DNA from 4 places in the Kitasatospora sp. NPDC091257 genome. Region 3 is predicted to be linked to each of the others. Evidence: riboswitches for the same ligand, from Rfam matches in the RefSeq annotation. Region 3 holds a riboswitch; each other region holds the start of a gene.

Region 1 (5,691 bases), on a different contig from region 3:
TTCGGACTATGAACGACGAAGACCTGCGGCTCGCCCCCCGCACCAAGGCCGCCGACCTGCTCGCCTGGGCGGCCGGGCAGGACCGCGCGCCGGTGGCCGAGGCGCCGCTGCGCGCGGTGCTGGCGCTGCTGGAGCTGGGCGACGGCAGGATGCACGACGGCTGGCCGGAACTGACCTCCGACGCGGTGGAGCACCTGCTGTACGAGCGGCTCCACCTGTACGTCCAACCCGCTCCCGAGGAGGACCCGCTCGCCTACGGCGACGCCGTCCGGCTGCTGATCGACCACCAGCGGGCGGCCCGGCGGCTGAACGCCAAGCGCCAGGAGCGGCTGCACGAGGAGGCCGAGTGGCAGGGCGAGGTCGCGGCCGGGCTGCTGCGCCGCGCCGACCTGGTGACCTGGCCCCGGCTGTACGCGGTGCTGCTGCACGCGTACGGGGTGGACGTCACGGACGGGGCGGCGGTGCGGGACTGGCTGGCCGGCTTCGCGGAGCTCGCGGAGGAGGACCGGCTGGCCGCGTACGAGGCGCTGGTGCCGGCCGGCTGGCTGGACGAGCCGGACGAGCAGGGCTGGGGCCCGGGCCGGGTGCTGTCGGTCGGCATGGCCACGGACGGCGCCCGGCGGCTGCTGGAGCAGGGCCTGATGCGGCGCAGCTACCGCAACCTGGCCGAGCTGACCGCGCAGGGGCGGCCGATGCCGGACGAACTGGCCGGGGACTTCGGGCAGTTCGAGGAGGCGGCGGTCGACGCGGCGCTCGACCTGTTCGGCGGGTGGACGGTGCCGGGGCTGCCCCGGCTGCTGGTGACGGAGTTCCCGGAGCTGGCGCCGGAGCCGGGCCAGGAGGAGATCGAGGCGTACCTGGCGCAGCTGCCCGCCGAGGAGTGAGACCTCGCACGAAGGCCCCGGCCCGGAGCCGCTGCTCCGGGCCGGGGCCTTCTCGCGTGCGCGTCGGGTTTCTCGCGCGGGTGCGCGGGCCTCTCGCGGGTGCACCGGGTTTCTCGCGCGGGTCAGGGGTTGAGGCCGCGCTGCTGGAGCCAGGGCTCCGGGTCGACCGGGGCGCCGCCGCCGGGGCGGACCTCCATGTGCAGGTGCGGCCCGGTGACGTTGCCGGTCGCGCCGACCTTGCCGATCTGCTGGCCGGGGGCGACCTTGCCGGAGCCCTTGGTGATCGAGGAGAGGTGGCAGTACCAGATCTCGGTGCCGTCGGGCAGGGTCTCGACGATCCGGTAGCCGTACGAGCCGGCCCAGCCGGCCGAGGTGATGGTGCCCTGGCCGAGCGCGTAGACCGGGGTGCCGGTGTCGGCGGCGAAGTCCAGGCCGGTGTGCAGGTTGGCCCAGTAGCGGGCGCTCTGGCCGTAGTGGGCGGAGAGCCGGTAGTCCTTCACCGGGAGGGTGAGGGCGGCGGCCTTGACCCGCTCGGCCTCCTCGGCGGCGCGCTTGGCCTCGGCCTCCTTGGCGACGGCCTTGGCCTCCGCCTCCTGCGCGGCCTGGAGCCGGGCGGTCTCCTCGGCGGCGGTGCGCTGGCTGTCGGCCTGGTGCTGGATGCGGGCGGCGAGCGCGAGTCCGGGGTCGGCGGAGAGGGCGACCGGGGTCTCGTCCGGGGCCTCGACGGCGGGGGCGGCGGCCGGGGTCGCCGAGGCGAAGCCGGTGGCGCCCAGGGTGGCGGCGACGGCGGTGACGCCGAGCAGTGGGGAGGCTCCGCGGGTCTGACGCGGCATCCGGTGGCGGTTGGTCTCGACCTCCGCGGGGAAGTCCTCCGGGCCGAAGGCCTCGGGGCCGTCCGTGCCGGGGTGGTCGAGGAGCTGGGTACCGGCTGCGAAGCCGGCCGGGTGTGCCGGGGTGTGCGTCGACGCCACGGAGGCGCGCTCCTTTCCTTCCTTCGCGCCTACCGGGTTAGCTGACGGGTTCGGAGCAGGAAGGTCTCCTACGGCTGGGCCGGGGCCCCGCCGATTCACCCCAAGGAACGTGGTTCCCCGGCTCCCTGACCTGCCCGGAGGCGGGTCGGCGGGATTAGGCGACGGCGCACGGTGCCGTCTGGGTACGGCGTTGACAACCGCGCTGCGTTATCAAACGTTAATCCTAGGAGGCTCTGATTCCAAGCCATCCGTTCGGAGCAGCCTAGGGCAAAGTGATCGGACGTCAACGAACGACACCGGCGAACACCCCCCTCGCGCACGGTCCCATCTGAGTACTCCTACTCATGTGCACCCCGGCCGGGCGGCCACATCCTGGCGCCATGAGCACATCGATGCAGACCCGCACCACGGCCGCGTACCACATCCAGGCCGTCCTCTCCTTCGCCCTGTCGGGCGTCGCCCTCGCCGTCGGGATCGCCTACCTGCCGGTCGGCGGATGGACCAGGGCCTTCCTCGGGATCGGCCTCCTCTACACCGTCACCTCGGCGTTCACGCTGGCGAAGGTGATCCGGGACCGGCAGGAGTCCAACGAGATGGTCACCCGGGTGGACCAGGCCAGGCTGGAGAAGCTGCTCAGCGAGCACGACCCGTTCAAGGTGGAGGGAGTCTGATCATCCCTTCCGCTCCTTCCGCTCCACCCCTCACCCGGCCGTTCGCTTGACGGCTAAGGCTATTAGCCTTAGCTTTATGGCTATCGGCCCGCGCGCCGATGTCCCGCACCGGCGGCCCGAGGAGGACCCCATGAACGGCACCATCACCCCGAGCACCCAGTACCTGACCGTTCCCGGCGGCCGGATCGCCTTCGACGACACCCGGCAGGGCGACGGCACCCCCGTCGTCCTGCTCCCGGGCATGCTCGACAGCCGGGCCGCCTACCGGCACCTGCGTCCGCTGCTCGTCGCCGCCGGCCACCGCGTCGTCACCGTGGACCTGCGGGGCTTCGGCGAGTCCTCCGTCGAGTGGGACGACTACGGCCCGGCCGCCATCGCCGGCGACGTCCTCGCCCTGCTCGACCACCTCGGCATCGAGCGCGCCGTCCTCGCCGGGAACTCCTACACCGGGGCGACCGTCGTCAGGGCCGCCGGGGACGCGCCCGAGCGGGTCGCCGGGATCGTCCTGCTCAACGCCTTCGTCGAGAACCCGCCGCCGGGCGCCCTGATGCGCGGCGTCATGGGCCTGATGGGCGCCGCCCTCGTCCACTGGCCGGCCTCCTGGGGCTTCTACCTGCGCCGGATGGCCTTCCCGGGCGCCAAGCCCGCCGACTTTGACGCGTACGTGGACGGACTGGTCGCCGCGCTGCGCACCCCGGGGCGGAAGACCGCCACCCGCGGGTACGTCCACGGCGACTCGGCGCCGGTCGGCTGGACGGCCGCGGTGCGGTGCCCGGCGCTGGTGGTCATGGGCAGCAAGGACCCCGACTTCCCGAAGCCGGAGCTCGTCGCCGACCGGCAGGCCGCCGCGCTCGGCGCGCGCAAGGTGATGATCGAGGGGTCCGGGCACTACCCGATGGCCGACAACCCGACGGCCACCGCCGACGCCCTGCTGCCGTTCCTCGCCGAGCTCGGCTGAGCCCCGCCCGGCCCCACCGCCCGCTCCTGCCCGACCCCGCCCGATCCACCCGACGTCATCCGTACGGAGAGCCCGAACCCATGCCCCGCGTAGGACTGACCCCCGACCAGGTCGTCGACCACGCCCTCGCCCTCATCGACGAGCAGGGCGCCGAGGCCCTCACGCTGGCCTCCGTCGCCGCCCGGGCCGGGGTCGCCACTCCCTCGCTGTACAAGCACGTCAGCGGCGGCCTCGCCGCACTGCGGCTACTGATCGCCGTACGGGTCACCGGGGACCTGGCCGACCGGCTGGCCGAGGCGGCCGTCGGGCGCAGCGGGGACGACGCCGTCGCCGCCGTGCTGCGCGCCTACCACGCGTACGCCACCGCGCACCCGCACCGCTACAACGCCCTCCCCCAGGCCCCGCAGCCCGACGACGACCTGGCCCGCGCGGGCGCCCGGCTCGTCGGCGTGATCATCGCCGTCCTGCGGGAGTACGGCCTCGAAGGCTCCGAGGCGATCCACGCCGCCCGCACCGTCCGCTCCCTCGCCCACGGCTTCGCCTCCCTGACCACCGCCGGCGGCTTCCGGCTGGCCGAGGACCTCGCCACCACCCACGACCGCCTCATCGCCACCCTCACCACCGGCCTCCGCGCCTGGCCCGCGTAGGAGGCCGGCCCGCACGGACCCGGAGGGCGGCACCGCCCGCGCGCCGGACGTCGGCCGGGCCGACTTCCCGCGCCGGGCCGCGCCCGGACGACCGCCGGTGCGGACGGCCACCTCGCCGGTGCCGGTGCGACGGCCCGGTCCCCGTTCACCCCTTGAGGAACCATTCACCGCTTGGGGAAATGGGGTATTAAGGGTCAGTGCCCCTGGAGCCCGCCGACAGTCCGACCGCGCGCAGTGCGATGCGCTGCGTGCGCCTGCTGCTCGGCTGCACCAGCGCCGCCGAGTTGCTCGGCACCGTACTGGCCGAGGGCCCGAGCTGGATCACCGGCGAGGGGTCCGCGCTGTACCTGCTGGACTCCGCCGGGATGCTCCGGCTGACCGCCTCGCACGGGCTGCCGGACTGGGCGCACGAGCGCTACGGCGTGGTCGATCCGGCCGGGGAGCTGCCCGCCGCGATGGCCCTGCGGCTGCGGCGCCCGTACCTGCTCAGCCCCGAGCACACCAGCGTCGACTACCCGAACGCGAACGCCGGCCTGGGCACCGGGATGGTCGCCGTGATCGCCCTGCCGATGGTCGTGGACGAGCGGCCGATCGGGGTGCTCGCCCTCGCGCTGGCCCACCGGGGCACCGTCCCGCGCCGTGACCTGGACGTCCTGGAGACCGTCGCCGAGGCCTGCGCCCACCGGCTCTCGCACCTGCTGGACCATGCCGACGCCCATCTCCCGCACGGCACCCGCGCACCCTACGGCATCCGGTTGCCCGAGGGTCCGCGGGCGGCGGACGGCCACCCGGCCGGGCCGGCCCACCCGCTGCTGTCGCTGGCGGTGCGGGCCGCCGGGCACGGCGCCTTCGAGCGCGACCTGGTCACCGGCGAGAGCTACTGGGACGCCGAGGCGTTCCGGGTGGCCGGCCGCCCGGCCGCCCCGGACGGCGCCGCCCCCGAGCTGGACCGGCTGGTCCACCCGGAGGACCTGCCGGACGTGCAGGCCGCGCTCGCCGAGGCGCTGGCCACCGGCGGCCGCTACCGGATCGGCTACCGGGTGCTGCGGCCCGGCGGCCGGCCCGCCCGGGTCGAGGAGTCCGGCGAGGTGATGCTGGACGTGCACGGGCGGCCGGTGCGGATCGCCGGGCTGCTGGCCGAGGCCGGGTACCGGGAGCAGCCGCCGGCCGAGGAGCGGAACTCCCCGGCCGCCGCCCGGACGGCACTGCTGCTGACGCTCACCCGGGCACTGTCCCGGGCGGTGACCGTCCGGGACGTCACCACGGCCGTCACCGACGTCGCCCGTCCGGCGCTCGGCGCCGCCGGCATCGTCCTGGACCTGGTGGACGCGGGCCGGCTGCTGCCCGTCTCGCACACCGTGTACGGGGGCCCGCGCCGCACCGAACTCACCCGTCTGGCGGACCTGTCCGAGGGCGTGATGCAGCGGTCGCTGGCCCGCTCCGCCCCGCTGTTCAGCGAACCCTCGGCGGCCCGTTCCCGGCGCGATCCGCTCGCCCCGGCCGCCTGGGCGGTGCTGCCGCTGGTCGCCTCCGGGCAGCAGGTCGGCTCCTGCCTGATCA
Region 2 (5,691 bases), on a different contig from region 3:
ATCCGCACCGCGGCGGCCAGCGCGGCGGCCCCGCGCTCGGAGGCGGGCGGGGCGGTGCCGAGGTCCAGCCGGTCGGTGCCCCGGGTGGCGCGCTGCTCGGCGTCCCGGGCGTCCTGGACCGTCAGCCGGGCCCGCTCGGCGGCGCCCAGACCGTTCAGCAGCTTCTGCGCGCTGGCCAGCCGCTGCTGGATCTGCTGCTTGCTGTCGGCGAGCGAGCGGCGGGTCCGGTCCAGCTCGTCGAGCTTGCCGGCCGCCTCGGTCCGGCGCTGGTCGAGCCGGCGCTGCCGGGCGACCAGCTCGTGCAGGGTCTCCTGCTGGCGCGCGGCGGCCTGGCCCAGGGCGCGGGCGCGGGACAGGTAGCCCTCCGGGTCGGGCGAGAGGATGAGCTGGGCGGTCTGGGTCATCCCGCCGCCGCGGTACTCGGCCCCGGCCACCGTCGCGAGGTCGCCCCGCAGCCCGTTGAGCTGGTCCTGGGCCACGGCGATCTCGCCCTGGAGGATCGTGGTCTCGCCCTGGAGCCGCCGCTGGGCCTCCTGCGCCGCGTTGGCCTTCTCGGACGCCTGCTCGGCCTCGTCGTACAGCTGTTCCACCTGCGTCTTGACGTCCTGGCGGTCGCCCGGGTCGGGGCTGCCGGGGGCGGCCTGGGCGCTGCCTCCGGCAGCCACACCCAGGGCGGTGGCGGCGGCCGCGGTCAGCACCAGCGCCCGGGCGAGCAGTTGGGAACGGCGGTGCACGGGCATGGCGGCAGCGGCTCCAATCCTGCGGCGCGGCTCCCGCCGCCGCACCGGGACGGGCGGCCGTCGAGCGGGAGTCCGGTGGCAGACGTTAGCGAGTCAGGGCAAGCGAGTCCAAACCCCTGCCAACCCGAATATTCAGGCTGTTGTCGGACATTTGATCGGCCCTCGGGAAAAGCCGCAGGAAAAACCGCAGGCCCGGCCTCCCCTGGGGGAGGCCGGGCCTGGAAGCGTCCGAGCGGTGATCAGACCCGCACGATGGAGGCCAGCGGCATGTTGGTGACGGCCTCGTAGCGCACCGACGCGCCCGGCTTGGGCGCGTGCAGCACCTGGCCGTTGCCCGCGTAGATGCCGACGTGGTGGGCGTCGGTGTAGAAGATCAGCAGGTCGCCGGGCTGGGCCTGGGAGATGTCCGAGCCGATCCGGGTGCCGGCCGAGGCCTGCGCCTGCGAGGTGCGCGGCAGCGACACGCCCGCCTGGTTGAACGCCCAGACCATCAGGCCGGAGCAGTCGAAGGAGCCCGGGCCGGTGGCGCCCCAGACGTACGGGCTGCCGATCTTGGAGGCGGCGGCCGAGAGCGCGGCGGCACCGCGCGAGCTGCCCGGGGCCACCTTCACCGGGGAGGAGGCGGTCGAGGCGGACGAGCCGGACGAGCCGGTCGCGAGGTCGCCGCGGCTGTTGTCGCGGGAGGCGCGGTCGGCCTGCTGCTGCTGGGCCTGGGCGGCGTCGGCCTTGGCCTTGGCGTCGGCCGCGGCCTTCTCCTCGGCCTGGCGCAGCGCCTGGCGCTCCTGCTCGGTCAGCGTGTTGAGCAGGTCCTGGGCCGCCTTCAGCTTGCCCTGGACCTCCTCCTTGGAGGCCTTCAGCTGCTGGGTGGTCGACTCCAGCTCGGCGAGCTTGCCCTGGGCCTCGTTGCGGTCCTGGTCGAGCTTGCGCTGCTGCTCCTGGAGCTCCTTCAGCTGACCCTTCTGGGTGCTGCCGGCCTGGTTCAGCGCGTCGGCCTGGCTGAGGAAGGTGTCCGGGCTGGAGGAGAACATCAGCTGGACGGTCGGGGATATGCCCCCGTTGCGGTACTGCTCGCCGGCGATCTCGGCCAGGCCGCCCTGGAGCTCGGTGACCTGGGCCTGCTGACGGGCCACCTGGTCCTGCATGCCGGAGACCTGCTTCTCCAGCTCCTGCTGCTTGGCCTGGGCCGCGTTGTAGTTCTCGGTCGCGATCTCGGCCTGCTCGTTGAGCTGGTCGACCTGCCCCTTGACCTGTTCCTTGGTCGGCTGCGGGTCGGCGTGGGCACCTTGAGCGGAGAGGACGACGGCTGCCGCGGCGACACCGGTCAGGATCGAGACCCGGGCGCGGCCTGCGGGCTTGGGACGACGATGGGACGCCACGAAGGCGGACTCCTTCTTCCTACGTCCGCCTACCGGGTGAGCTGACGGGTTCGGGCCGGAAGCATGCCCTACGACGCCTCACGGCCGTTCCATCGGCCGACCTGGCGTCGATTCACCCCGGAGGAACGTGGTTCCCCGGCTCCGCTCCGCAGCGCCCCCAAACCACTGGGCTCCCCTGTCGGGCAGTCGCTTCGACCTGCCCCGCTGCCTCACGAACTCGACGGTAACCACCGCCGCCACCCTGGCTGGGCGATCGACAGTGCGGTGGTTCAGGGCACGACCCTAGTAACTGAACCGTGATCCGTTCAAATCCTTGTCAGAAAAAAGACCGAAGATTTCCCAAGTTCTTCTGTGAAAATGACCGATGGTGACCACTGGCACACAGAAGGCTGATCAGTTCTCAGCATGTGGCCGCGAAGGGGCGGAAAGCCGAACGCCACCCCCGCGCGAGGGGTGGCGCTTTTCACAGCCCCCGGAGGGGCCCGCGGGCGTGTCGGGCCGTCAGACCCGGCGGATGGTGTTGATCGACATCGCGTCGGCCTTCATCACCTTCACCACGTCACCGGTGTGCGGCGCGTGGACCACCATGCCGTTGCCGATGTACATCCCGACGTGGTGCATGTCGTTGCCGTAGACCACCAGGTCGCCCGGCTGGGCCTGGTCCAGCGAGGGCACCCGGGTGCCGTAGTGGCCCTGCTCCTGCGAGGTGCGCGGCAGCGAGACGCCCGCCTGCCCGTACGCCCAGACCATCAGGCCCGAGCAGTCGAAGGTGGTCGAGCCGGTGGCGCCCCACACGTACGGCGAGCCCTGCTTGCTCATCGCCTTGGCCATCGCCACGGCCGCGTAGCCGCTGGCCGGCGGCAGGCTGCTGAGGTCGACCCGGTCGCTGCCGCGGGAGGCGCGGTCGTCCTGCGCCTGCTGGGCCTTCAGCGCGGCGCGGTCGGTGGCGCTCAGCGAGTTCAGCAGGTCCTGGGCGGCCTTCAGCTTGGTGTTGACGTCCGCCTTGGCCTGGTTCAGGTCCTTGGTGGTGGTGTCCAGCGAGGCGAGCACGGCGGAGGCCTCGACCTTCTCCTGGTCCAGCCGGCGCTGCTGGTCCAGCAGCCCCTTGAGCGCCTCGGCCTGGCTGCTGCTGGCCTGCTGGACGGTGGAGGCCTTCTCCAGGTAGCCGGACGGGTCGGAGGTGAGCATCAGCTGGACGGACGGGTCGATGCCGCCGGTGCGGTACTGCTCGCCCGCCACCTCGGCGAGACCGCCCTGGAGCTGGGTCATCTGCTCCTGGCTGCGGGCCACCTGGTCCTGCAGCTGGTCGGCCTGCTTGCGCAGCTGGTCGGCCCGCTCCTTGGCGCCGTTGTACTTCTCCGCCGCCTGCTCCTGCTCCTCCTGGAGCTGGTCGATCTGCGCTTTGACGTCCGTTTTGTTCGGCTGCGGCGCGGCGTGCGCGGCCACCTGCGCGGAGAGGGCGACCGCGGTCGCAGCAGCAGCGGTGAGCACGGAGATCCGCGCGCGGCTCGGCTGCTTGGGACGGCGGTGGGAGGCCAAGGGTCCTGCTCCTTCTTCCAACGGACTCACCTGATGGGATGAGATTCCGGAAAATAGGTTTGACGCCAGACCCTAGTGAAGATCTATCCGTTTTGCCACTCCCCCGTAGGTGTGAACTCCGGTCCGCACACTGACGACACGGGACCCGCACACCACCCCGGAACCACTCCTGACCAGGCATCGCACGTCCGGTCGAGGTCAGGGGCGCGCCAGCCGGTTCAGCAGCAGCACCGAGGCCACGGGGCGCGCGCCCGCCTTCCGCACGCCGTCCGCGACCTCCCGGTCGGTGGACACCACCACCACCGGACGGCCCTGCGGCTCGGCCCGCACCAGACGGCGGATCAGCTCGTCGGCCGTCTCCCCGGTCCGGCTGAACCGCACCCGGACCCCGCGCGGCGGCGCCATGATCACCGGGACGTCCAGGTCCTGCCCGTCGAACACGCAGGTGACCTCCGCCTGGGTGCGCTGCGCCAGCATCGCCAGCCCGCCCAGCAACCGGATCCGCTGCTGCTCCAGCGGCAGCGTCGGATAACCGGTCTTGGTCACGTTGTAGCCGTCCACCACCAGGTGCACCTGGGGGATCGCCAGCAGCTGGTCCAGCAGCGCCGGATCGTCCTCGGCCAGCCCGCGCCGGGCCACGTCGTGGGGCGAGGCCGCCCCCGGCACCACCGCCTCCACCAGGTCCGCCGGGCGGATCTGGGAGACCGGCAGCGCCAGCTCCCGCTGGAGCCCCTGGGCCGACTGCAGCACGGTGTCCAGCAGCAGCCGCAGCCGCATGTCCTCGACGCTGCGCCCCTCACGGGCCGACCGGCGGCCCTGCTCGACCGCGTTCTCCAGCTCCGAGACCCGGTGCCTGAGCCTGCGCGCCTCGGTCTCGGCCGCACCGCGCTCGGCCGCGGTCTGCGCCTTCAGGGCTTCCAGCTCGCCGGCCACCCGGCGGGTCTCGGCCTGCGCCCGGCGGGTGTCGCTCTCCAGCGACCGCACCTTCTTGCGCAGCGACTCGGCCTCCTTGCGGACGCCGTCCGACTCGGCCCGCTGCCGGTCCACGTCCGCCCGCGCGGAGGCCCGCACCTCGGCCAGCTCGGCGTGCAGCTTCTCCACCAGCCGGGCCGACTCCGCGGCCGCGTCCTCGGCGCCGGCCCGCTCGGCCTCCTCGCCGGCCTCGGCCACCAGCCGGCTCCAGCCCGCCGAACGCACCAGGTAGGCGGCGGCCGCGACGTCCATCGGATCGGCGGCGCTCGGGACAGTGCCCGACTCCAGCGCCTTCACCAGGTCCGGCTGCCCGAGGCGCAGCCGCTCCGCTATCCGTACCCGGAAGGCCGGCTCCGCCTCCAGGGCCGCCGCCAGCGCGGTGGCCGCGTACTTGGCCCGCCGCGCCGGCGTGAACTTCACGTACTGACGCAGGCTCTGCGGGAGCTCGCCCGCCGGCAGCCCGCCGAGCGCGTCCGAGGCCAGCCCGACCACGCGTCGGCGCACGCCCTCGGGCAGCGGCCGGTCGAGCTTCTCGACGGCGTGCTCCGCCGCGGGCTCGGAGGAGTCGTTCGCCGCAGGAAGCCGCCGGGCAGCGCCCAGCAGCCCTGGTGGGGCGGGGCGCCGCGCTCGACGAGCAGGACGTGCAGGCCGCCGTGGCGCAACGTCAGGGCGACCACGTCCACGGTGACGGCGATCGGGGCGTAGGCGCGCGGGTCGTACGCGGCGAGCCACTGCTGCTCGGCTCCGGGCCCGGTGGGGGGCGGTTGGTCGTCCGCTGCCATCGCCGGGCTCCTCTCCGTGGTCGCCGGTGCCACCGGGCCTGTTCTGCCGGTGCTGTTCTTCTCGGGCTGAGCACAACGTAGCGAGTGCGTTCCCCGGCGGCAAATGGTTTTCCTGCCCGGCCCGGGGGCGCCCACCCCTAGGCTGTGACCAGGAACTCTTCCAGAGGAGACCGAGATGCCCACTGCTCCCCCGCCGGACTTCGCCGCCGCGCTGGCCGCCGGTCCGCTGGTGCTCGACGGCGGGATGTCGAACCAGTTGGCGGCGGCCGGGCACGACCTCTC
Region 3 (5,585 bases):
CGGGTCGGCGCCCGCGTTGGCGCGGCTGCTGACCGGGCAGCCCGCCGGGGCCGGGCCGACGGTGTGGCTGGGCAGTCCGGACGGGGATCCGGGGCTGACCGACGCGCTGGCGAGACTGGCGGTGGAGCACGCCGGCGAGGTGCCGGAGATCGAGGTGCTGCCCGGCTCGTACGACCTGCCGGGGTCGCGGCTGCTGGACCTGGTGACGGTGATGGACCGGCTGCGCTCCCCGGGCGGCTGCCCCTGGGACGCCGAGCAGACGCACGAGAGCCTGGTGAAGTACCTGGTCGAGGAGGCGTACGAGCTGGTCGAGGCGATCGAGGAGGGGGACCGGGAGGCGCTGCGCGAGGAGTTGGGCGACGTCCTGCTGCAGGTGTTCTTCCACTCCCGGATCGCCGAGGAGCACCCGACCGAGCCGTTCACCGTCGACGACGTGGCCGGGGACATCGTCGAGAAGCTGATGTACCGGCACCCGCACGTGTTCGGGGACGTCGAGGCCGGCGGCGCCGCCGAGGTGGAGGCGAACTGGGAGCAGCTGAAGGCGGCCGAGAAGGCGGACCGCGAGTCGGTGCTGGACGGCGTGCCGGCCGGGCTGCCCGCGCTGGCGTACGCGGCGAAGCTGGTGTCCCGGGTGCGCCGGGCCGGCTTCACGGGGGTGCCGGACGAGTCGTACGAGCTGCCGGTCGAGCTGACCGCCGACTCGGCGGGCCGGCTGCTGCTCGCGGTGGCGCAGCGGGCGCACGACGCCGGGGTGGACGTGGACGCGGCGCTGCGGTCGGCCGCGCGCGGTTACCGGGACGCGGTGCGCGCGGCCGAAGGCCTCAAGCCGGACGGAGAGCCCGACGGAGAGCCCGACGGAGAGCCCGACGGGGACTCGGCCGGGGAGCCCGACGGGAAGTAGGCGCTCAGGCCGCCGTGGCGGTGTGCTCCGGGCACCGCTGCGGCGGGACGAGTTCGCCGATGGCCTCGCCGACGAGGACGACGAGTTCGGCGAGCCGCTCCAGGTCGAGGTGGTCGGGCAGCTCGGCCAGCGAGATGATCCGCTCGCCGTCCGGGCCGGCCACGGCGAACAGGTCGATCGGTCCGAGGTGCTTCTCGGCGGTGTCGACGAGGGCGGCGACGTCGCTGGGGCGGCGGATGTCGCCGCAGACGCCGACGACGGGGCAGCCCGGCCGGTCGAGTTCGGCGGCGAGGTCCTCGGCGATGCCGGCGTACTGGTCGGCGATGAGCATTCCGGAGGCGCCGGCCGCGGCGAACCGGCGGGCGAGTCCCGCGCCCGAACCGCCGTCGAGGACCGCGATGACGACGACTGACCCGCTGACCCGCATGGCCTGCTCCTCCCTGTGGGCGACACCGCACCGGCGCCCACGCGTACTGCGGAGGATCGTAGGCACGTCCTGACCCTCCGCAACAGGGATTACCCCGCAGGTGACCAGGCTCACGCCCGCACTGCGGCCAAGAGTCGGCCAAGAGCTGTCCATTGACCGTCCGCGGACAGTCAACGGGCCGTCCATGAGCCGTCCATGGGCCGTCCACGGAGCATCGGCAGGACGGCCGCGGACCGTCGGCGGGAGGAGCGGCGGCCCGCCGGAGCGGGCGTGCCCGTCGCACCGGATACGGTCGGTCCATGCCAGCTCAGCCCGACTCCGCCCGGCCCGCCGCCACGCCGTCCGACGCCACCGCCCCGCAGCTGTTCACCTGGGAGTTCGCCTCCGACCCGTACCCCGCCTACGCCTGGCTGCGCGAGCACGCCCCGGTGCACCGCACCACGCTGCCGAGCGGGGTGGAGGCCTGGCTGGTGACCCGGTACGCGGACGCCCGGCAGGCGCTCGCGGACAGCCGGCTGTCGAAGAACCCGGCGCACCACAGCGAGCAGGCGCACCGCACCGGCCGGGTGGGCATCCCGGGGGAGCGGCAGGCGGACCTGATGACCCACCTGCTGAACATCGACCCGCCGGACCACACCCGGCTGCGCAGGCTGGTGTCGAAGGCGTTCACCCCGCGCCGGGTGGCCGAGTTCGAGCCGCGGGTGCAGCAGCTCACCGACCGGCTGATCGACGGCTTCGCGCAGCGCGGTTCGGCGGACCTGATCCACGAGTTCGCCTTCCCGCTCCCCATCTACGCGATCTGCGACATGCTGGGCGTGCCGGCCGAGGACCAGGACGACTTCCGGGACTGGGCCGGGATGATGGTGCGCCACACGAAGCCGGGCCACGGCGGCGGCCGGCGCGGCGGCGTGGGGCGGGCGGTGAAGCGGATGCGGGCGTACCTGCTGGAGCTGATCCACCGCAAGCGCGCGGACCTCGGGGACGACCTGATCTCGGGCCTGATCCGGGCCAGTGACCACGGTGAGCACCTGACCGAGAACGAGGCCGCGGCGATGGCCTTCATCCTCCTGTTCGCGGGTTTCGAGACCACCGTGAACCTGATCGGCAACGGCACGTACGCCCTGCTGCGCAATCCGGAGCAGCGCCGGTTGCTGCAGGAGTCGGTGGCCCGCGGGGAGAGCGCGCTGCTGGAGACCGGGATCGAGGAACTCCTGCGCTACGACGGACCGGTGGAGATGGCGACCTGGCGGTTCGCGACCCGTCCGCTGGCCATCGGCGGGGTGGACATCCCGGTCGGAGACCCGGTGCTGGTGGTGCTCGCCGCGGCGGACCGCGACCCGGCCCGGTTCGCGGCCGAGAACACCCTGGACCTGGCCCGGACGGACAACCCCCACCTGGGCTTCGGGCACGGCATCCACTACTGCATCGGCGCTCCGCTCGCCCGCTTGGAGGGTCGTGCCGCGCTGACCACGCTGCTTTCCCGGCTGCCCGATCTCCGGCTCGCGGAAGACGCGGACGACCTGCGGTGGCGCGGTGGTCTGATCATGCGTGGGCTGCGCGAACTCCCGGTGGAATTCAGTCCGGAGAGCCGTTCCCCGCACGCCTCTCCGCAGGCCTCTCCGCGGACCCCTCCGCACGCTCCTTCGCAGGCCTCTCCGCAGGCCTCGCCGAACACTCCCGCCACGCCTCCGACGTGCTGAGATCGCACTGACGGGACGTCGCGAACCGCCTGCTGACGGGGGTGTGAACACCCATCAATCCGGACATAACACCGCCGTTGGTAGGCGATCGAACACGCGCCGTAATTATTGTGTGATATCGACGATATGAGCTTGTGATTGGTCTGATGATCTGTCTACTCTCCCTGGAGTTCGCAGCTGCGGACCTCGTACGCGGAACGCCGAGTCCTGCCCGCCGCGCCACGGGAAACCGACCAGAACCCTGGGCAGGGGCGGGGGAACCAGGTTTGTTGCCGTCTCCCCACGGCTTGGGGTGAAGCCGCCCGAGCGGAATCGTTTCCGCGTACGGCGGCCGGGCCACCTCCCGGTCCGAACCCGACAGCTCACCTCGCAGGCGTGCGGAGAGGGACCTCTTCATGCTGTTCGTTGGAACTGGCCGTCACCGTCGTCGCACCCAGGCCGAGAAGGCCATCGCCGTCGCCGGTGTGGCCGGCGTCGGACTCGCGATGCCGCTCCTCACCGCCACCGGCGCCTCCGCCGCCCCCGCCTCCACCTGGGACGCCGTCGCCCAGTGCGAGGCCGGTGGCAACTGGAGCATCAACACCGGCAACGGCTTCTACGGCGGCCTCCAGTTCACCTCCAGCACCTGGAAGGCGTACGGCGGCACCGCCTACGCGCCGCAGGCCAACCAGGCCAGCAAGACCCAGCAGATCTCGGTCGCCGAGAAGGTGCTGGCCTCGCAGGGCCCGGGCGCCTGGCCGGTCTGCTCCCAGAAGGCCGGTCTGACCAAGGGTGGCGCCCCGGCTGCGGTCGACACCTCCTCGGACGCCAAGCCGCAGTCCGCCCCCAAGCAGCAGACCCCGAAGCCCGCCGCCAAGCCGGCCGAGAAGCCGGTCGCGCAGCAGCCCGCCGCCCAGAAGCAGACCCCGAAGCCCGCCGCGCAGCCGGTCCAGCAGGCCGCCCCGCAGCAGCAGGCGCAGCCGCAGACCCCGGGCTTCTCCGGCAAGGCCGGCTGGGACGCCGACGCCAAGGTGTACTGGTACCAGAGCAACGGCGCCTGGTACTGGACCAGCCACCAGAGCGTCTACCAGCAGTACGCCGGCCAGGCCGCCGCCCAGCCGCAGTACGCCCCGCAGGCCGCGCAGTCGGCCCCGCAGACCACCGGCCACGACTACACCGTCCGCGCCGGTGACACCCTGTCGACCATCGCCGCCGCCCAGGGCGTGTCCGGCGGCTGGCACGCGCTGTACGAGCAGAACCACGGCACGGTCGGCGGCGACCCGAACCTGATCATGCCCGGCCAGGTGCTGCACCTCGGCTGAGCCGGCCCGCTCGACGCCGGCCCGCTCGACGCCGGCCCGCTCGACGCCGGCTCGCTCGACGCCGGCCCGCCCGCCGCGCCCGGCGCCGACGCCGCCTCACCCCGCCGTCCGAAGGGGACCGGTCCTACCGGTCCCCTTCGTCCGCATTCGCCCGCTCCGGTGGGACAAGCTGGGACAAGCAGGTGAACTACCGGTGGGTAGTGGGGCCACACGCTGAGACGGGACCGAGGCGGACGTGGCCCCGGGAGCCCGGGCGGTTAGGCTCTGGTCGTAACGACTCCGCAATCGTCCTGCTGACAGCACCACCGTCAGACCGGACCCTGCTTCCGCAAGGAGATGCCTCGTGCCGTCCATCGATGTCGTCGTAGCCCGTGAGATCCTCGACTCCCGCGGCAACCCCACGGTCGAGGTCGAGGTCGGCCTCGACGACGGCAGCACGGGTCGTGCCGCTGTCCCGTCGGGTGCTTCCACCGGTGCCTTCGAGGCGCTGGAGCTGCGTGACGGTGACAAGAACCGCTACTTCGGCAAGGGCGTCGAGAAGGCCGTCCTGGCCGTCATCGAGCAGATCGGCCCGGAGCTGGTCGGCTACGACGCCACCGAGCAGCGCCTGATCGACCAGGCCATGCTGGACCTGGACGCCACCCCGGACAAGTCCTCGCTCGGCGCCAACGCCATCCTGGGCGTCTCGCTGGCCGTCGCGCACGCCGCCTCCGAGGCCAGCGACCTGCCGCTGTTCCGCTACCTGGGCGGCCCGAACGCGCACGTCCTGCCGGTCCCGATGATGAACATCCTCAACGGTGGGTCGCACGCGGACTCCAACGTCGACATCCAGGAGTTCATGATCGCCCCGATCGGCGCGGAGTCCTTCTCCGAGGCCGTCCGCTGGGGCGTCGAGGTCTACCACACGCTCAAGGGCGTGCTGAAGGAGCGCGGCCTGTCCACGGGTCTGGGTGACGAGGGCGGCTTCGCCCCGAACCTGGACTCCAACCGCGAGGCCCTGGACCTCATCGTCGAGGCCATCGAGAAGGCCGGCTACGTGCCCGGCCGTGACGTCGCGCTGGCCCTGGACGTCGCCTCCTCCGAGTTCTACGAGGACGGCGCCTACCAGTTCGAGGGCAAGGACCTCACCGCCGCCGAGCTCATCGAGTACTACGCCGAGCTGGTCGCCGCCTACCCGCTGGTCTCCATCGAGGACCCGCTGGACGAGTCCGACTGGGACGGCTGGAAGGCCATGACCGACAAGCTGGGCGACAAGG
Region 4 (5,691 bases), on a different contig from region 3:
CACCAGGGCGCCGGGCAGCGGGGAGCGGATCACCCGGTCCTGCTCGGCCTGGATGGTGGCGACGGCGGTGCCCATCCGGCCGGTGCGCTCGCGGCCGAGGGCGGCGAGCAGTGCGGCCTCGCCGACCAGGCCGCGCCGGCCGGACTCGTCCAGCCCGGCGAGGTCGAGCGCCTCGTCGTCCAGACCGGTGAGGGTGCGGCCCCGGGTGTGCAGGTGGCGGCGGCGCACGACCGGGCCCGGACGGGCGGGGGTCGCGGTGTAGAAGGGGCGGGCGGCCGGGGTGCGCCAGTCGAGCAGCAGCGGTTCGTACGCGTCGTCGGTCAGGCCGGTGCGGCCGATGTAGTGGACGGTGCCGTCGCGCTCGTCGAGGCGGCCGAAGCACAGGCCGCGTTCGACCGCGTCCAGCCGGGCCGCGTGGCGGGCGGCCTCGCGGGCGCGCACCTCGCGTTCCAGCCGGGCCTGGTGGGTGCCGCCGGGGGTGGCTCCGTCGTGGGCGCCGTCGGCGATGCGGCGGGCCCGTTCGCGCACCGTGTCGAGCCGGGAGTAGAGCCGGGTGAGGCGGGCCTGCTCGGTGCGCAGGGCCGCGGCGAGGGCGTCGCCGGGGTTTCCCGCGGCCGCTGGATGTTCGCTCATCGGTGTGGTATCCTTGCGGTGAGAAGGTTGCGGTGCGCCATCTGAAAGGCGCTCAATTGACCCAGCCTACCCCGGCCGCCGACGTTCGGCGTGACCTCGGCTGTTACTCTTGCGAAGCGTGAGCGCGAAGCCCCAGATCCCCAATGTCCTGGCCTCCCGGTACGCCTCGGCGACCCTGGCCCAGCTGTGGTCCCCCGAGCACAAGGTGGTCCTCGAGCGCCACCTGTGGCTCGCCGTCCTGAAGGCCCAGCAGGACCTCGGCGTCGAGGTGCCGGCCACCGCCGTCGCCGACTACGAGCGGGTGATCGACCAGGTCGACCTCGGCTCGATCGCCGCCCGTGAGCGGGTCACCCGCCACGACGTCAAGGCCCGGATCGAGGAGTTCAGCGACCTCGCCGGGCACGAGCAGATCCACAAGGGAATGACCTCCCGGGACCTGACCGAGAACGTCGAGCAGCTCCAGATCCGCCAGTCCCTGGAGCACGTGCGCGACCGCACGGTGGCCGTCCTGGTGCGTCTGGCCAAGCTGTCCGCCCAGCACTCCGAGCTGGTCATGGCCGGCCGCTCGCACAACGTGGCCGCGCAGGCCACCACCCTGGGCAAGCGGTTCGCATCGATCACCGACGAGCTGCTGGTCGCCTTCCGCCGCCTGGAGGAGCTGATCGCCCGCTACCCGCTGCGCGGGATCAAGGGCCCGGTCGGCACCGCCCAGGACATGCTGGACCTGCTCGGCGGCGACACCGACAAGCTGGCCGAGCTGGAGCGCCGGGTCGCCGGGCACCTCGGCTTCGAGAACGTGCTGACCAGCGTCGGCCAGGTCTACCCGCGCTCGCTGGACTTCGAGGTGCTCACCGCCCTCGTCCAGCTGGCCGCCGCGCCGTCCAGCCTGGCCAAGACCATCCGCCTGATGGCCGGCCACGAGCTGGTCACGGAGGGCTTCAAGGAGGGCCAGGTCGGCTCCTCCGCGATGCCCCACAAGATGAACACCCGCTCCTGCGAGCGCGTCAACGGCCTGGCCGTCATCCTGCGCGGCTACGCCTCGATGACCGGCGAGCTGGCCGGCGACCAGTGGAACGAGGGCGACGTCTCCTGCTCGGTGGTGCGCCGGGTCGCGCTGCCGGACGCGTTCTTCGCCTTCGACGGCCTGCTGGAGACCTTCCTGACCGTCCTCGACGAGTTCGGCGCCTTCCCCGCCGTGATCGAGGCCGAGCTGGACCGCTACCTGCCGTTCCTCGCCACCACGAAGGTGCTGATGGGCGCGGTGCGCGCGGGCGTCGGCCGGGAGACCGGGCACGAGGTCATCAAGGAGCACGCCGTCGCCTCCGCGCTGGCGATGCGTGCGGGCGCCCGGGAGAACGAGCTGCTGGACCGGCTGGCCGCCGACGAGCGGATCCCGCTGGACCGGGCCGCGCTGGACGCGCTGCTGGCCGACCGGCTGTCCTTCACCGGCGCGGCCGGTGCCCAGGTCGCCGAGGTCGTCCGCCAGGTGGAGGCCGTCGCGGCCGCCTACCCGGAGGCCGCCAAGTACGCGCCGGCCGACATCCTCTGACGCTCGGTCAGTTCAGAGTCGAGGGCCCTGCCGCCGGACCGGTGGCGGGGCCCTCGCGCGTCGTGGGGACGTGGCCGGGGTCGAGCGGCGGGGCGGTCGGTCCGCACGGCCAGTCGCAGTTCGGCTCGGCCACCGGCTGCTCCTCGGGGGCGAGCACATTGCCCCGTACGGTCGCGGAGGCGATCAGCCCGCCGGCCACCAGGAGGCCCGCGCAGATCAGCATCGCGGTGTGGAAGGCGGAGTCGACCGCGGCGGGCACCCGGTAGGCGTCGCCGCTCAGCCCGGCCAGCGCCGGCAGGGCGGCCACCGCGAGCAGGCCGGCCGCGCGGGCGGCGGCGTTGTTGACCCCGCTGGCGATGCCGGCGTGCCGGACCTCGACGGCGGCCAGCACGGTCGCCGTCAGCGGCGCGACCAGCAGCGTCATCCCGCAGCCCATCACCGTGACGGCGGGCAGCACGTCCACCCAGTACGAGGAGTCGGGGCCGATGCGCAGCATCAGCAGCACCCCGGCGGCGCACAGCAGGGGGCCGACGGTCAGCGGGACGCGCGGGCCGATCCGTTTGCCGAGGCGCCCGGCGCGCGCGGACAGCGCCAGCATCAGCACGGTGATCGGCACCAGGGCGAAGCCCGAGACCAGCGGCGAGAACCCGGACACGATCTGGAGCTGCACCACCAGCAGGAAGAAGACGCCGCTGAACGCCGCGTACACGCACAGGGTGACCAGGTTCACCGCGGTGAACAGCCGGGAGGAGAACAGCCCGAGCGGCAGCATCGGTTCGGGCGCCCGGCGCTCGACGGCCACGAAGGCGACGCCGAGCACCACCCCGATCACCCCGCTGACCCAGACCGCCGGGGACAGGCCCTCGCCCGCCGCGGTCAGCGCGTAGGTGATCGCGCCGAGCGCGAGGGCGGCGAGCACGGCGCCGAGCACGTCGAAGCGGCCGGTGGCGGCCTCGTCCCGGGTCTCCGGCACCGACCGGGTGGTCACCGCGATCACGGCGGCGGCGAGCGGCAGGTTCAACAGGAAGATCCAGCGCCAGCCGGGGCCGTCCACCAGCCAGCCGCCGAGGAAGGGGCCGATCGCGGCGGACACCCCGCCGAGGCCGGACCAGAGCCCGACCGCGGCCGAGCGGTCGTCGGGGTGGAAGACGGCCTGGAGCATGGCGAGCGAGCCGGGGGTGAGCAGCGCCCCGCCGATGCCCTGGACGGCGCGGGCGGCGATCAGCACGTGGATGTTCGGCGCCGCGGCGCAGGCCGCGGAGGCGATGGCGAACCAGACCACGCCGATCAGGAAGACCTTGCGCCGCCCGTACCGGTCGCCGAGCGCGCCGCCGAGCAGGATCAGGCCCGCCAGGGTGAGCAGATAGGCGTTCAGAGTCCATTGCAGGGACGCCAGGGAGGCGCCGAGGTCGGCGCCGATCCGGGGCAGGGCGACGTTCACCACGGTGCCGTCGAGCATCGCCATGCTGGAGCCGAGCACGGTCGCCAGTAGTACCCAGCGACCCTGCGCGGTGCCCAGGCGCAGGGTGCCGGCCTCGGAGGTGGCCACGGGCGAATCCTGCGCTGCCGGGGCGCACGTGACAAGGGTCACCGGTGGGTGTGTTGACGGTCGGCGGTGCGTGAACGGGTGGCTGCGGTCCGTCGCCGATCTCGGCGCAGGGTCGTGGATCAGTGGCGGGGGGTGAATGGGTTGTGTACGCACCGTGGGGTCCGGTCTGCGGAGGGTCACCGGAACGGGGGAGATGGTTGCCCTTTCAAGAGATCGACATTGCTTCACCCGAACGGATGGGTTTTAGTTCAGCGACCGCCCGGCCAGTCCGGACGGATCCACCGGGTGGAACGCCGAGTCCTGCCGCTGCCCGGTGGTTCGAAACGAACTCTGTACGGCAGGAGCGGGGGACCCACAGGTAAGTCGCCGGACCGGAGTTCGCGCCTCAGGGCGCGGGCGTCCAGGACCGGCTAGGGGTGAAGCCGCGCATGCGGCCGGGCAACTCCAGCCCGAACCCGACAGCTCACCTCGCAGGCGTCGGAGAGGAAAATTCCATGCCTGCTCAGGCTCGTCGTATCGCCCTGCCCCGCGCCGCCCGTATCGGCATCGCGACCGCCGTCACCGGTGTCTCCTTCGCCCTCCCGCTCGTCACCGCGGTGAGCGCCCAGGCCCACACCGTTCCGGCCGCCCCGGCCGCGCAGGCCGCCGCCTCCACGGACGCCAAGTCGGCCGCGCCGGCCGCTGCCCCGGCCACCCCGGCCGCGCAGGAGAGCTACCGCGTCGTCAGCGGCGACACCCTGTCCAAGATCGCCGACGCCAAGAACGTCGAGGGCGGCTGGCACGCGCTGTACGAGCAGAACCGCTCGGTGGTCGGTGCCAACCCGAACCTGATCTTCCCGGGCCAGCAGCTCGCGCTGTCGGGCCACGCCGCCGCGCCGGCCGCCGACGCCGCCCCGGCCAAGCCGGCCGCCCCGGCGAAGCCCGCCCAGCCGGCCGCTCCGGCGACCCAGGCCGCCAAGCCGCAGGCCCAGGTCCAGGTGAAGACCGAGGCCGCCAAGCCCTCCGCCCAGCTCCAGACCCAGCTGCAGGTCGCCGCTCCGGCCGCGGTCGTGACCGCCACTCCGGTCGCCGCCGCCACCTCCGGCTTCGTCGCCCCGCTGGCCAACCCGAAGCTCGGCACCGCCTACGGCGTGGCCGGCTCGATGTGGGCCTCCGGCCACCACACCGGCCAGGACTTCGTCGCCTCCACCGGCACCCCGCTGCGCGCCGTCGCCAACGGCGTCGTGGTCAAGGCCGGCAACGGCGGCGCCTACGGCAACGAGGTCGAGATCAAGCTCGCCGACGGCCACTACGCCGAGTACGCGCACCTCTCCTCGATCGGCGTGAGGATCGGTCAGGCCGTCACCGTCGGCCAGCAGATCGGCCTCTCCGGCGCCACCGGCAACGTGACCGGCCCGCACCTGCACTTCGAGATCCGCAACGGCTCGGAGTACGGCTCGGACATCAACCCGGTCGCCTACCTGCGCGCGCACGGCGTCGCGCTCTGACCCGGGGCCGCTGAGCCCCGAGGGTTTTCGGAACCACCGCTGCTGCGGGGCGAATCGATCCTCCGGGATGGTCATGTCGGGTGACCGCTCGACCGGGTGATCGCCGCACGGCGGACATGGGCGCGGGACACGCCCAGGCCGGCCCGGCCGTACGAGGACCTCCTCGTGCGGCCGGGCCGGCCGCTGCCGTTTCCGGGCCCGTCCGGTCGTGCCCCGGCCGTCCGGCGGGTTCCGGAGCGTCGTTCGACCGGTCGAACGTGGCGTCAACTCGACTGCTCCGGCGGGCCGTCGGCCCGATCGCTGGGCTGCTCCGGCGCGCCATGCTGTCGGACGGTCAGCGTCCGGCCGGTCCGGCGGTCGGGCGGGTCCGGGAGGCGAGGAGGCCGGATGGCGGTCCGGAGCGGGGACGTGGCGGGGGAGAGGGCCGGGCGGGAGCGGCCGGGGACGGGCGGCGTCGACCGGCTGAAGGCGGA

Evidence for each region. Region 3 has a riboswitch for cyclic di-AMP ahead of ACIQOV_RS22255 (transglycosylase family protein). Riboswitches for the same ligand answer to the same signal wherever they lie in the genome.
Region 1: it holds a riboswitch for cyclic di-AMP, as region 3 does, so the genes downstream of both, ACIQOV_RS15550 (M23 family metallopeptidase) here and ACIQOV_RS22255 (transglycosylase family protein) in region 3, are expected to answer to the same signal.
Region 2: it holds a riboswitch for cyclic di-AMP, as region 3 does, so the genes downstream of both, ACIQOV_RS05475 (NlpC/P60 family protein) here and ACIQOV_RS22255 (transglycosylase family protein) in region 3, are expected to answer to the same signal.
Region 4: it holds a riboswitch for cyclic di-AMP, as region 3 does, so the genes downstream of both, ACIQOV_RS12895 (peptidoglycan DD-metalloendopeptidase family protein) here and ACIQOV_RS22255 (transglycosylase family protein) in region 3, are expected to answer to the same signal.

Annotation. Positions count from the first base shown of each region.
Region 1 covers NZ_JBIVVI010000280.1:2,035-7,725, reverse strand. Annotated here, with positions in the region: gene ACIQOV_RS15555 (hypothetical protein) at 9-884, shown strand; gene ACIQOV_RS15550 (M23 family metallopeptidase) at 1,007-1,855, opposite strand; cyclic di-AMP (ydaO/yuaA leader) riboswitch at 1,868-2,026, opposite strand; gene ACIQOV_RS15545 (YiaA/YiaB family inner membrane protein) at 2,236-2,526, shown strand; gene ACIQOV_RS15540 (alpha/beta fold hydrolase) at 2,657-3,484, shown strand; gene ACIQOV_RS15535 (TetR/AcrR family transcriptional regulator) at 3,565-4,131, shown strand; gene ACIQOV_RS15530 (SpoIIE family protein phosphatase) at 4,329-5,691, shown strand, end outside.
Region 2 covers NZ_JBIVVI010000070.1:1,344-7,034, reverse strand. Annotated here, with positions in the region: gene ACIQOV_RS05480 (NlpC/P60 family protein) at 1-740, opposite strand, end outside; gene ACIQOV_RS05475 (NlpC/P60 family protein) at 980-2,116, opposite strand; cyclic di-AMP (ydaO/yuaA leader) riboswitch at 2,127-2,280, opposite strand; gene ACIQOV_RS05470 (NlpC/P60 family protein) at 2,618-3,655, opposite strand; gene ACIQOV_RS05465 (NYN domain-containing protein) at 3,854-5,131, opposite strand; gene ACIQOV_RS05460 (hypothetical protein) at 5,044-5,409, opposite strand; gene mmuM (homocysteine S-methyltransferase) at 5,585-5,691, shown strand, end outside.
Region 3 covers NZ_JBIVVI010000486.1:219-5,803, forward strand. Annotated here, with positions in the region: gene ACIQOV_RS22240 (MazG family protein) at 1-901, shown strand, start outside; gene ACIQOV_RS22245 (SDR family NAD(P)-dependent oxidoreductase) at 906-1,328, opposite strand; gene ACIQOV_RS22250 (cytochrome P450) at 1,628-3,028, shown strand; cyclic di-AMP (ydaO/yuaA leader) riboswitch at 3,250-3,418, shown strand; gene ACIQOV_RS22255 (transglycosylase family protein) at 3,424-4,329, shown strand; gene eno (phosphopyruvate hydratase) at 4,673-5,585, shown strand, end outside.
Region 4 covers NZ_JBIVVI010000211.1:3,363-9,053, forward strand. Annotated here, with positions in the region: gene ACIQOV_RS12880 (HelD family protein) at 1-633, opposite strand, end outside; gene purB (adenylosuccinate lyase) at 743-2,182, shown strand; gene ACIQOV_RS12890 (MFS transporter) at 2,190-3,731, opposite strand; cyclic di-AMP (ydaO/yuaA leader) riboswitch at 4,023-4,223, shown strand; gene ACIQOV_RS12895 (peptidoglycan DD-metalloendopeptidase family protein) at 4,226-5,218, shown strand; partial or broken gene ACIQOV_RS12900 (amino acid permease) at 5,606-5,691, shown strand, end outside.